One region of the Cytobacillus sp. FSL R7-0696 genome, then DNA from elsewhere that is predicted to be linked to it. Evidence: predicted binding sites of a transcription regulator. Region 1 holds the regulator's gene; the other holds the start of a gene.

Region 1 (4,934 bases):
AGCGTCGTCGCTCCAATACATTGTAGCTCTCCACGCGCAAGTGATGGCTTTAAAATATTTGATGCATCAATCGCACCTTCTGCTCCACCAGCACCAATTAATGTATGCAATTCATCGATGAACAAAATAATGTTGCCCGCCTGACGAATTTCGTCCATCACTTTCTTCAAGCGATCCTCAAATTCTCCTCGGTATTTTGTACCTGCAACTACCGTACCCATATCTAAAGTCATTACACGTTTATCACGTAGCGTTTCCGGCACTTCATTATTTATGATCTGTTGTGCAAGGCCTTCTGCTATCGCAGTTTTACCCACACCAGGTTCTCCAATTAATACTGGGTTATTTTTTGTTCTTCTGCTTAATACTTCAATTACACGTTGAATCTCTTTACTACGGCCAATAACTGGATCTAAGCTTCCTTCACGTGCAATGGCAGTTAGATCTCTCGCTAAACCATCTAATGTTGGTGTATTTGCATTGGCTGAAGAGCTGCCTTGATGCCCGTTAGACTCGCTACTACCAAGTAATTGTAGTACTTGTTGTCTTGCCTTATTTAAACTTACGCCAAGGTTATTAAGGACTCTTGCAGCTACACCCTCACCTTCTCTAATTAAACCAAGTAAAATGTGCTCAGTTCCCACATAGGAATGGCCCAATTTTCTTGCTTCATCCATTGATAGTTCAATTACTTTTTTTGCTCTTGGTGTATAATGCGGTGTTTGGGAGGCCTCTTGCCCTCTACCTATTAGATTTTCAACTTCCGTTTGAATTTTTTCTGAACCCAGACCTAAGGCATAAAGTGCTTTAGCGGCAATTCCTTCACCTTCACTTACTAACCCTAGAAGTATATGCTCAGTCCCAATATTGTTATGTCCTAAGCGAATGGCTTCTTCCTGTGCTAATGCTAATACTTTTTGTGCTCTCTCAGTAAAACGTCCAAACATCATCTATCATCATCCTCCCAACTCTTGATCTTCCATTTTTAATCTTTCTCGAATAAGAGAAGCTCTACGAATATCCCGTTCAAACGGTCGTAATGGGCCTCCAGCATATTGCTGTAAAAATCCTGGTTGTGTTAAAACCATTAATTCATTTAATATATTTTTTGATATGCCTTGTATATAGTCCATGTCTATTCCAAGGCGAACATCCGATAAACATCTAGCCGCTTCTTTTGATTCAATGATTCGGCTATTAGATAAAATACCATAGGATCTGAAGACTCTATCTTCTAATTGTATGTTAGAGGTTTTCGCTAATGCTTCTCTTGCTGACCTTTCCTGCGAAATTAATTGCTCCACAACACTTTTTAAATCCTCAGCAATATCTTCTTCTGATTTCCCTAATGTGATTTGGTTAGAAACTTGAAAGATATTACCTAATGCTTCGCTACCTTCTCCATAAATTCCTCTAACAACTAATCCAAGTTGGTTAATTGCTGGAATGATTCTATTCATTTGATGAGTTAATACTAATCCTGGTAAATGCATCATGACAGATGCTCTGAGACCTGTGCCCACATTTGTTGGGCAACTAGTTAAATACCCTACCTGTTCATCATATGCATAATCAATCTCAGTTTCTAACCAATCATCAATTTGGTTTGCAACTTCTAATGCTTCTGATAATTGGAAGCCTGGAAATAAACACTGTATACGTATATGATCTTCTTCATTCAACATAATGCTAACCTCTTCATTTTCAGTAAGTAGGCAGGCACCATGACTAGCGTTTTCTGCTAAATGAGGACTAATCAAATGTTTTTCCATCAGCACCCTTTTTTGCAATGGTTGTAAATCATCCATTTGCAATAACGAAAAGTCACCATAAGTATCAAAAGTCGATTTTTCCATTCTTGCTTTAATGATATCTATCACACGTTTAGCTTCATCATGAGAAAAGATGGTTGGAAAATTAACCTGTTTAATATTGCGAGCTAAACGAATTCTAGAACTAAGTACGATATCAGAATCAGGACCTTCTGCACTCATCCAAGAGCTGACAGCCTGATTGATAAACCTTTCTAAAGACAAGTTCATTCCCCTCCCTCTAGATGGTTTTTCATTTCTTTTTCCAATTGACGTATTGCATCTCTTGTCTCTGCTGCTTTCTCAAACTCCTCTTTAGTTATAAGTTCTTTCAAGTTTATTTTTAAATCCTCAATTTGCTTTTTTAAATGGATATCTCCACCCATTCTTGTAGGGATTTTTCCGTTATGATTCCAATTACCACTATGAAGCCTTTTAATAATTGGCTTTAACTGTGCTCGGAAAGAATCATAACAGTGGGCACATCCGAATTTCCCGACTTTAACAAATTGAGGAAAGGTCATCGAGCATTGCTCACACTGTACTACCTGCGTTTGTTTATTTAACTGAGCTTGGTTATTTGCATAACTTGTATCTATATTAAATAATCCGCTCAATAGATTATTAATAGAAAACCCAGATCCATTATTTAACATAAACATATCCCCATGTTCTTGGGCACATTTTTCACATAAATGGAACTCAGCCTTTTCGCCATTCATAATTTTTGTAAAATGTAGAGTCGCAGGTCTCTGATTACATTCTTGGCATATCATCTGTTTCACCCCTCCATACTTTACAACCTACTTATATTTCAATGTATTTAGCATCGCAACAAGCATCCTTGCTCTTAACTCATCCCTATAGGGTAACTCTAAGTAAAGAACTGAACGATCAATGACACTTAACATAATCTTCGCTTCTCGAGTAGTAATAATCTCTTCTTCAACTAATCTGTTTATAATATTTTCAGCACTATTTTGTGAAATACGATCACGTACAATCCTAATCAATTGATTAATTAAATCAACATAATCATATGCTTGCACTTTGGTGATTCTTATATAACCACCACCGCCACGTTTGCTTTCGACAGCATAGCCTTTTTCAACTGTAAACCGAGTATTTATGACGTAATTTATTTGAGATGGGACACATTGAAATTTATCAGCGATCTCGCTTCGCTTAATTTCAACAATTTCCCTTTCGCTAAGTTCCAAGACTTCTTTAAGATATTTTTCAATAATATCTGATATATTTTTCACCCGGCCTCCCCCTATCTGACTTTGACTATATTTGACATAAATTATACATGATTTGTGTGAAATGTTGCAACGAAGTAGTATTATTAATTTTCCCCTTTTTTTCTAAATCTCAAACGTATGAAATATAGGTTCGTTCATTAAATTTATATTATGTTTAGATTGTATAGATGTTATTTGTCCATTTAAATAAACGAATTCATTATAGCATGACAAAAAAGAGCACATAAATGATGTGCTCTTTTATCTTGCCCGGCAACGTCCTACTCTCACAAGGGGACAGCCCCTAACTACCATCGGCGCTGAGAAGCTTAACTTCCGTGTTCGGTATGGGAACGGGTGTGACCTTCTCGCTATCGCCACCGGACTATGAAATTGTAAGGGAATCGTTCCCTCAAAACTAGATAATGCTGAAGAAGATATTTATTGAGTAATCGCCTGTTTGGTTAAGTCCTCGATCGATTAGTATTAGTCAGCTACATGTGTCGCCACACTTCCACCTCTAACCTATCAACCTGATCATCTTTCAGGGATCTTACTAGCTTGCGCTATGGGAAATCTCATCTCGAGGGGGGCTTCATGCTTAGATGCTTTCAGCACTTATCCCTTCCGCACATAGCTACCCAGCGATGCCTTTGGCAAGACAACTGGTACACCAGCGGTGCGTCCATCCCGGTCCTCTCGTACTAAGGACAGCTCCTCTCAAATTTCCTGCGCCCACGACGGATAGGGACCGAACTGTCTCACGACGTTCTGAACCCAGCTCGCGTACCGCTTTAATGGGCGAACAGCCCAACCCTTGGGACCGACTACAGCCCCAGGATGCGATGAGCCGACATCGAGGTGCCAAACCTCCCCGTCGATGTGGACTCTTGGGGGAGATAAGCCTGTTATCCCCGGGGTAGCTTTTATCCGTTGAGCGATGGCCCTTCCATGCGGAACCACCGGATCACTAAGCCCGACTTTCGTCCCTGCTCGACTTGTAGGTCTCGCAGTCAAGCTCCCTTGTGCCTTTACACTCTACGAATGATTTCCAACCATTCTGAGGGAACCTTTGGGCGCCTCCGTTACTCTTTAGGAGGCGACCGCCCCAGTCAAACTGCCCACCTGACACTGTCTCCCATCCCGATAAGGGATGTGGGTTAGAATTTCAATACAGCCAGGGTAGTATCCCACCGACGCCTCCACCGAAGCTAGCGCTCCGGCTTCTAAGGCTCCTACCTATCCTGTACAAGCTGTACCAAAATTCAATATCAGGCTACAGTAAAGCTCCACGGGGTCTTTCCGTCCTGTCGCGGGTAACCTGCATCTTCACAGGTACTATAATTTCACCGAGTCTCTCGTTGAGACAGTGCCCAGATCGTTACGCCTTTCGTGCGGGTCGGAACTTACCCGACAAGGAATTTCGCTACCTTAGGACCGTTATAGTTACGGCCGCCGTTTACTGGGGCTTCGATTCAAAGCTTCGCGTGAGCTAACCTCTCCTCTTAACCTTCCAGCACCGGGCAGGCGTCAGCCCCTATACTTCGCCTTGCGGCTTCGCAGAGACCTGTGTTTTTGCTAAACAGTCGCCTGGGCCTATTCACTGCGGCTCATCAAGGCTTTAACACCCTAATGAGCACCCCTTCTCCCGAAGTTACGGGGTCATTTTGCCGAGTTCCTTAACGAGAGTTCTCTCGCTCACCTTAGGATTCTCTCCTCGCCTACCTGTGTCGGTTTGCGGTACGGGCACCTTATTCCTCGCTAGAGGCTTTTCTTGGCAGTGTGGAATCAAGAACTTCGGTACTAAATTTCCCTCGCTATCACAGCTCAAGGTATATGACCATGGGATTTGCCTCATGGTCCCTCTAACTGCTTAGAC
Region 2 (4,934 bases), 810 kb from region 1:
GCCAATTTAAATAAAACAATTGGTGCTGCCTTAAGACAAGTCGAAAACATAAGATATATTGAGAGTACCGTTGGGCTAAAGGTGTTACCAGAGAAATTACGCGAAATTGCTGAATTGCGTGTTACGTATCAAGATGTGACTTTAAAAGAACTTGGAGAAATGGTCTCTGGTGGCACGATAAGCAAATCGGGTATCAATCATCGCCTAAGAAAAATTGATGAAATTGCAGAAAAAATTAAAACAGGGCAATGGAAGGAATCTTAAAGTTTTTTGGAGGTTAGGACATGGTAGAAAGACAAGTGGAAGTCAAAATTAAATCAGGCTTACAGGCGCGCCCTGCTGCAAAGTTAGTGCAGGAAGCCAATCGCTTCACAGCAGATCTCTTTATCGAAAAAGGCGGAAAAAAAGTAAATGCCAAAAGTATCATGGGATTAATGAGCCTATCTCTAAGTGCTGGTTCCACCGTAACCCTCCTCGCTGAAGGCAGCGATGAAACCGAAGCCTTAAATAAACTGACTGCACTCCTACAAGAGGACATTGTTTCATAATCTGTATAATACACAAATAACCTGCGCAGCACCCCCATTGCTAGATTGCTTCCTTCTAGCAATGGGGGTGCGTTTCTGCACAGCTATCTAGGTAGAAAATTGAAAAGAAGCCGTAGTAAAGAGGAATTGCACAGCTATCCAGGTGGAAAATTTTAAAAGAAGCCGTAGCAAAGAAGAATTGTACAGCTAACTAGATAGAAAACCACAAAAGAAGACCGAACAAATTAATTTTTCCTCTTATATCGGTTACGATTGCCACTCTACAAATTACGCTATTTCTACTTCTTTTTATCTCACCATTTTTCGTTCACCTCCCAACTATTTGTAAATCGACAATGAAACGTAATCTTATTCAACTATGTATTAACTCTAAATAGTCAATCTAACAACTATTCATTCATCGCAGAACAAAAGCCATCAGCAAATGAAATGCTGATGGCTTTTGTTATTTGTGATGCTTATTTTTTCTCTTCTGGTGTATTGTTTGTAATGATTTTGTCGATAAGACCATATTCTAGTGCTCTTTCTGCTGTCATGAAGTTATCACGATCTGTGTCTTTAGAAATAACATCTAAAGGTTGACCAGTACGTTCAGCTAGAATTTGGTTCAATTTTTCACGTAAGAATAGGATGCGTTTAGCAGCAATCTCGATTTCAGTTGCTTGCCCTTGAGCGCCACCTAGTGGTTGGTGAATCATGACTTCACTGTTTGGAAGCGCAAAACGTTTCCCTTTTTCACCAGCTGCTAGTAAGAATGCACCCATGGATGCAGCCATACCAGTACAGATTGTTGAAACATTTGGTTTGATGTATTGCATCGTATCATAGATAGCCATACCAGCAGTGATACTTCCACCTGGACTATTAATATAAAGCGTGATGTCCTTTTCAGGATTATCTGCTTCTAAGAATAATAGCTGTGCCACAATTGAGTTAGCCACATTATCGTCAATCGCACTGCCTAACATAATAATGCGATCTTTTAATAGGCGAGAGTAAATGTCATAAGCGCGTTCCCCTCGGTTTGTTTGTTCGATTACTGTAGGGATTAAGTTCATTTCCAATTCCTCCTTTAAAGGTCAAAAAAGTTTTGGAAAGGTATTTTATACCTCGCCATTGGTAAATGTATGTAGTTTCATCATACATGGTTGGTCAATTAAGGTCAAACGAATCGCTTGATTATTTCAAGAGAATTATTCGACATTTTTTTCTAAGTTGATTTCCTCGTATCCATGATACCCACAAATTTTTGCTTTTAAACAACGAATGCTTGCATATAAAGGGTTTTTCCCATATAATTAATATTCGTAACACCAAGAAAAACGTGTTCCTACATATGAAAAATGCCCTCGTGGTGCAACGGATAGCACGTAAGATTCCGGTTCTTAAAATGGGGGTTCGATTCCCTCCGAGGGCGCTACATGCTTATAATATAAGGGATTATGGGAGATGTTTAATTTTTGTCCGACTTTTGTCCGACGAAGTTAAAAATCTCCTATTTTATTTATCCAAATCGGAAATTCATCAATCGATTATCCTTTAATTATTCTTAATATTCCTACATATAGATTATCGCTAATGCTTAAAAGAAGGTTAGTTTTAATATTTGAGGTGAAAAAAATTGAAAAGATAATTGAAGGAAAGGGGAGTTTAAGAGTTATTACAATATGTTTTCTAAAATTCACCAATCTCAAGAGCAATTCTCAAAAGTTGTACATAAGCGATCTACCAGAAAAAAGATGGTCAAAAGGTAAAAGAGCCCTATGGTATGTTTATCTAAATAAAATACAATGCATGTAACAACTAAATATTTAAGCTACATGAAAAAGTGTGCAATAGCCTTCTACTAGATCCTTAATTTTCGATAGGTTCTACCGGTTTTTCAATGTATTTTTGAAAGCCATAATTCAAAAGAGAAAGGAAATAATAAAGGATAAGTATTCCAGTTCTTGTGAATTTTTTGAGTTTAAAGTGTCCAATCTTTTCGAAAAGAGGAGTTAAGAGATAGGCAAAAATAACATCCATAATTAAATTGGTAGTCGCATATAAGGGGAATTTGCCATAAGTAAAGTGAAACACCCATAAATTTATCGTGAAGAATGGTCCTAAAATAAATGCTAATGCATCAAATAACATAAATTTATAACCACCTTTTACTGTCCACCAATTAAATATTGGACTTAACATTTCGACAATGAGTAAAAGAAAAGAGCAAAATAATGTCACTGGTAAAAATCTTTTAAACGAATTTTTAGGTAGAAAAATAATAACGATTAACCATAATACAATTGCATTAAATATTCTAAAAAAATTAGCAAGCATTCACTTCACCTCTATTTTCCTTTAGATTATGTGGATGTTAACTAATTTATACAGGTTTAGTTAATAGAAGGTTTGAACGATATTATCGAAAACAAATAAAAAGAGCCTATAAAGGCCCTAATTATCTAAATCATATAAACCTGGTGCATGTTCGTTTGGCATATCGGGCATTGTTGGCACAGGAAACCCTTTAGGTGGTTCAGTAACTGAAAGGTCTCCACCATTCCTACTAGGTGTTGTTCCAGTGAATACTTCCCCAATAAGTGTATCATCTAAACGGAAATTAAATTGGGCGTTGTGAAAGCCCATATCAACATATTTCTTACATTCAGGATATTTATTCAAGTCGTAGTTAGGAACAGGGAAGATTTTTCCCCAATCGACTCCTAATGTTTCTAATGCTTTTGCAAAAGCATTTTGATGCGCATTATCTCTAACCATAAGAAAAGCTACTGTTTCTCTTAGAGTTTTATTACTGCTCATCTCATAAATTCTTGATTTTTGAAGTACACCAGTTGATTCTAATGAAACATTATTGATTAAATTTGCTACTAAATTACCGTGGTCATAAACCCAGGAACCATTCCATGGGTTACCTCCTGCATCAACTGGTAAGGATGCTTTAGCACCTATAATGAAATGATGGGGATTTGCCCCATCTTGAATAACATCATCTAACGGAGCATTATCAAATGCTTGGTTACCTGGGCTAGAACCACCAGCACCATTTAAAAGTTGATTTATTGTCGATTGTACTAATTCTATATGACTAAGCTCTTCTATAAATACCCCTCTTAATAGGTCTCGATATTTTTTTGCTTTTCCTCTGAAGTTGGCACTTTGAAATGAATATTGCATCATTGTCCGTATTTCTCCAAATTGTCCACCTAGAGCTTCTTGAAGCACCTTGGCTGCATGTGGATCTGGTTTATCAGGAACAATCATATTAATTAAATCTTCTTTGTAAAAATACATGAATGTATTCCTCCGTTTTTGAGTTGTAAATTCTAATAATAAATCTATTTTGTGTTAAAAAAATCGTTTTATCCATTTATCCATTTAAAAAGCGCATCTGGGGAGAAATCTTTCTTTGTGAAATTAAGGCTTTAGCCCACATTTTTTAAAAAACTAACCAAAAAAAACACAAAATGTGAACAAAAAAGAAGAGTCATGCATTGACTCTTCTTTAAATGAAATTCCGATGAAACTACTCTTATTATGCGATTTTTATCATGCAGAAAGGATGAGTAAAGAAAAGAACAGCGAGCGTGAGGGATGCACTCTTTGAAGAATCATTGGTTGGCAAACCAATGTAACCATTGTATTTTATGTTCAATCATTTTAATGCTGGGGTTAAATAATGATGTTTCATAAAAAGGTTAAAAATTCATTTATAAATCTATAAGAACGCTAAAGAGAAACATTACAACCAAGATATTTATGTACATGGCTGCTATAACTATGCCATAATGAATTTTTTTAAAAAGGAATAATGAAGTTGGGGCTAGTAATCCCCCGAAAATGAGCATGCCGAATATTTCATTTGAATAGAAGAAAATAATCACCTACAGACAATTTTCTACTTAGTGTATTTAATTGATAAATTTTTATACGAAGGTTAACGAAATATGTTTAATTCAGTAAGCTTGGACAGTCTATAGGCTAGCTCGTATGAATTGCCTTCATAAAGGTGAAATGAGAGTGAATCATTGAGGTATTCCACTTTTTGTTGGAATTCCTCTAAACAGCCTATTTGTGCTGACCAATGGAGATCAGGAATAGAGACAATATATTTTTCTTCTGGAGTTTTAATAATGTATACATTTGAGTGTCTTTCTCCTAATAAATGCATTTTTTCTTGAAGATATTTCATCTATTCTACACCTCAACTTCTCCATTTATTAAAAGTATTATATAAATGAAAAGGAGACAAAGAAAGCAAAATCTATTAGAAACACTGAAAAGGAGACTAAAGGCTCTAGGGAAAAAGTCTACAATAATGGGAATCGTTAACTTCTTCAGTATGAATTAATAAAAGAAGAGCCGATGGGCTCTATAAACCTT

Evidence for each region. The regulator CtsR, encoded in region 1, represses protease genes until heat stress. The targets are predictions, from matches to a motif close to ATGGTCAATAAAGGTCAAACA.
Region 2: a site for CtsR is predicted at 1,697-1,717, ahead of clpP (ATP-dependent Clp endopeptidase proteolytic subunit ClpP). Genes of this name have one in related genera too.

The regions. Positions count from the first base shown of each region.
Region 1 covers NZ_JBBOWA010000001.1:1,625,708-1,630,641, forward strand. The annotation lists gene clpC (ATP-dependent protease ATP-binding subunit ClpC) at 1-950, opposite strand, end outside; gene MKX29_RS08580 (protein arginine kinase) at 957-2,036, opposite strand; gene MKX29_RS08585 (hypothetical protein) at 2,039-2,587, opposite strand; gene MKX29_RS08590 (CtsR family transcriptional regulator) at 2,615-3,076, opposite strand; rRNA gene rrf (5S ribosomal RNA) at 3,324-3,440, opposite strand; rRNA gene MKX29_RS08600 (23S ribosomal RNA) at 3,516-4,934, opposite strand, start outside.
Region 2 covers NZ_JBBOWA010000001.1:2,434,707-2,439,640, forward strand. The annotation lists gene whiA (DNA-binding protein WhiA) at 1-264, shown strand, start outside; gene MKX29_RS12490 (HPr family phosphocarrier protein) at 285-548, shown strand; gene clpP (ATP-dependent Clp endopeptidase proteolytic subunit ClpP) at 1,007-1,606, opposite strand; tRNA gene MKX29_RS12500 (tRNA-Arg) at 1,894-1,965, shown strand; gene MKX29_RS12505 (hypothetical protein) at 2,403-2,870, opposite strand; gene MKX29_RS12510 (manganese catalase family protein) at 2,988-3,845, opposite strand; gene MKX29_RS12515 (YueH family protein) at 4,489-4,743, opposite strand.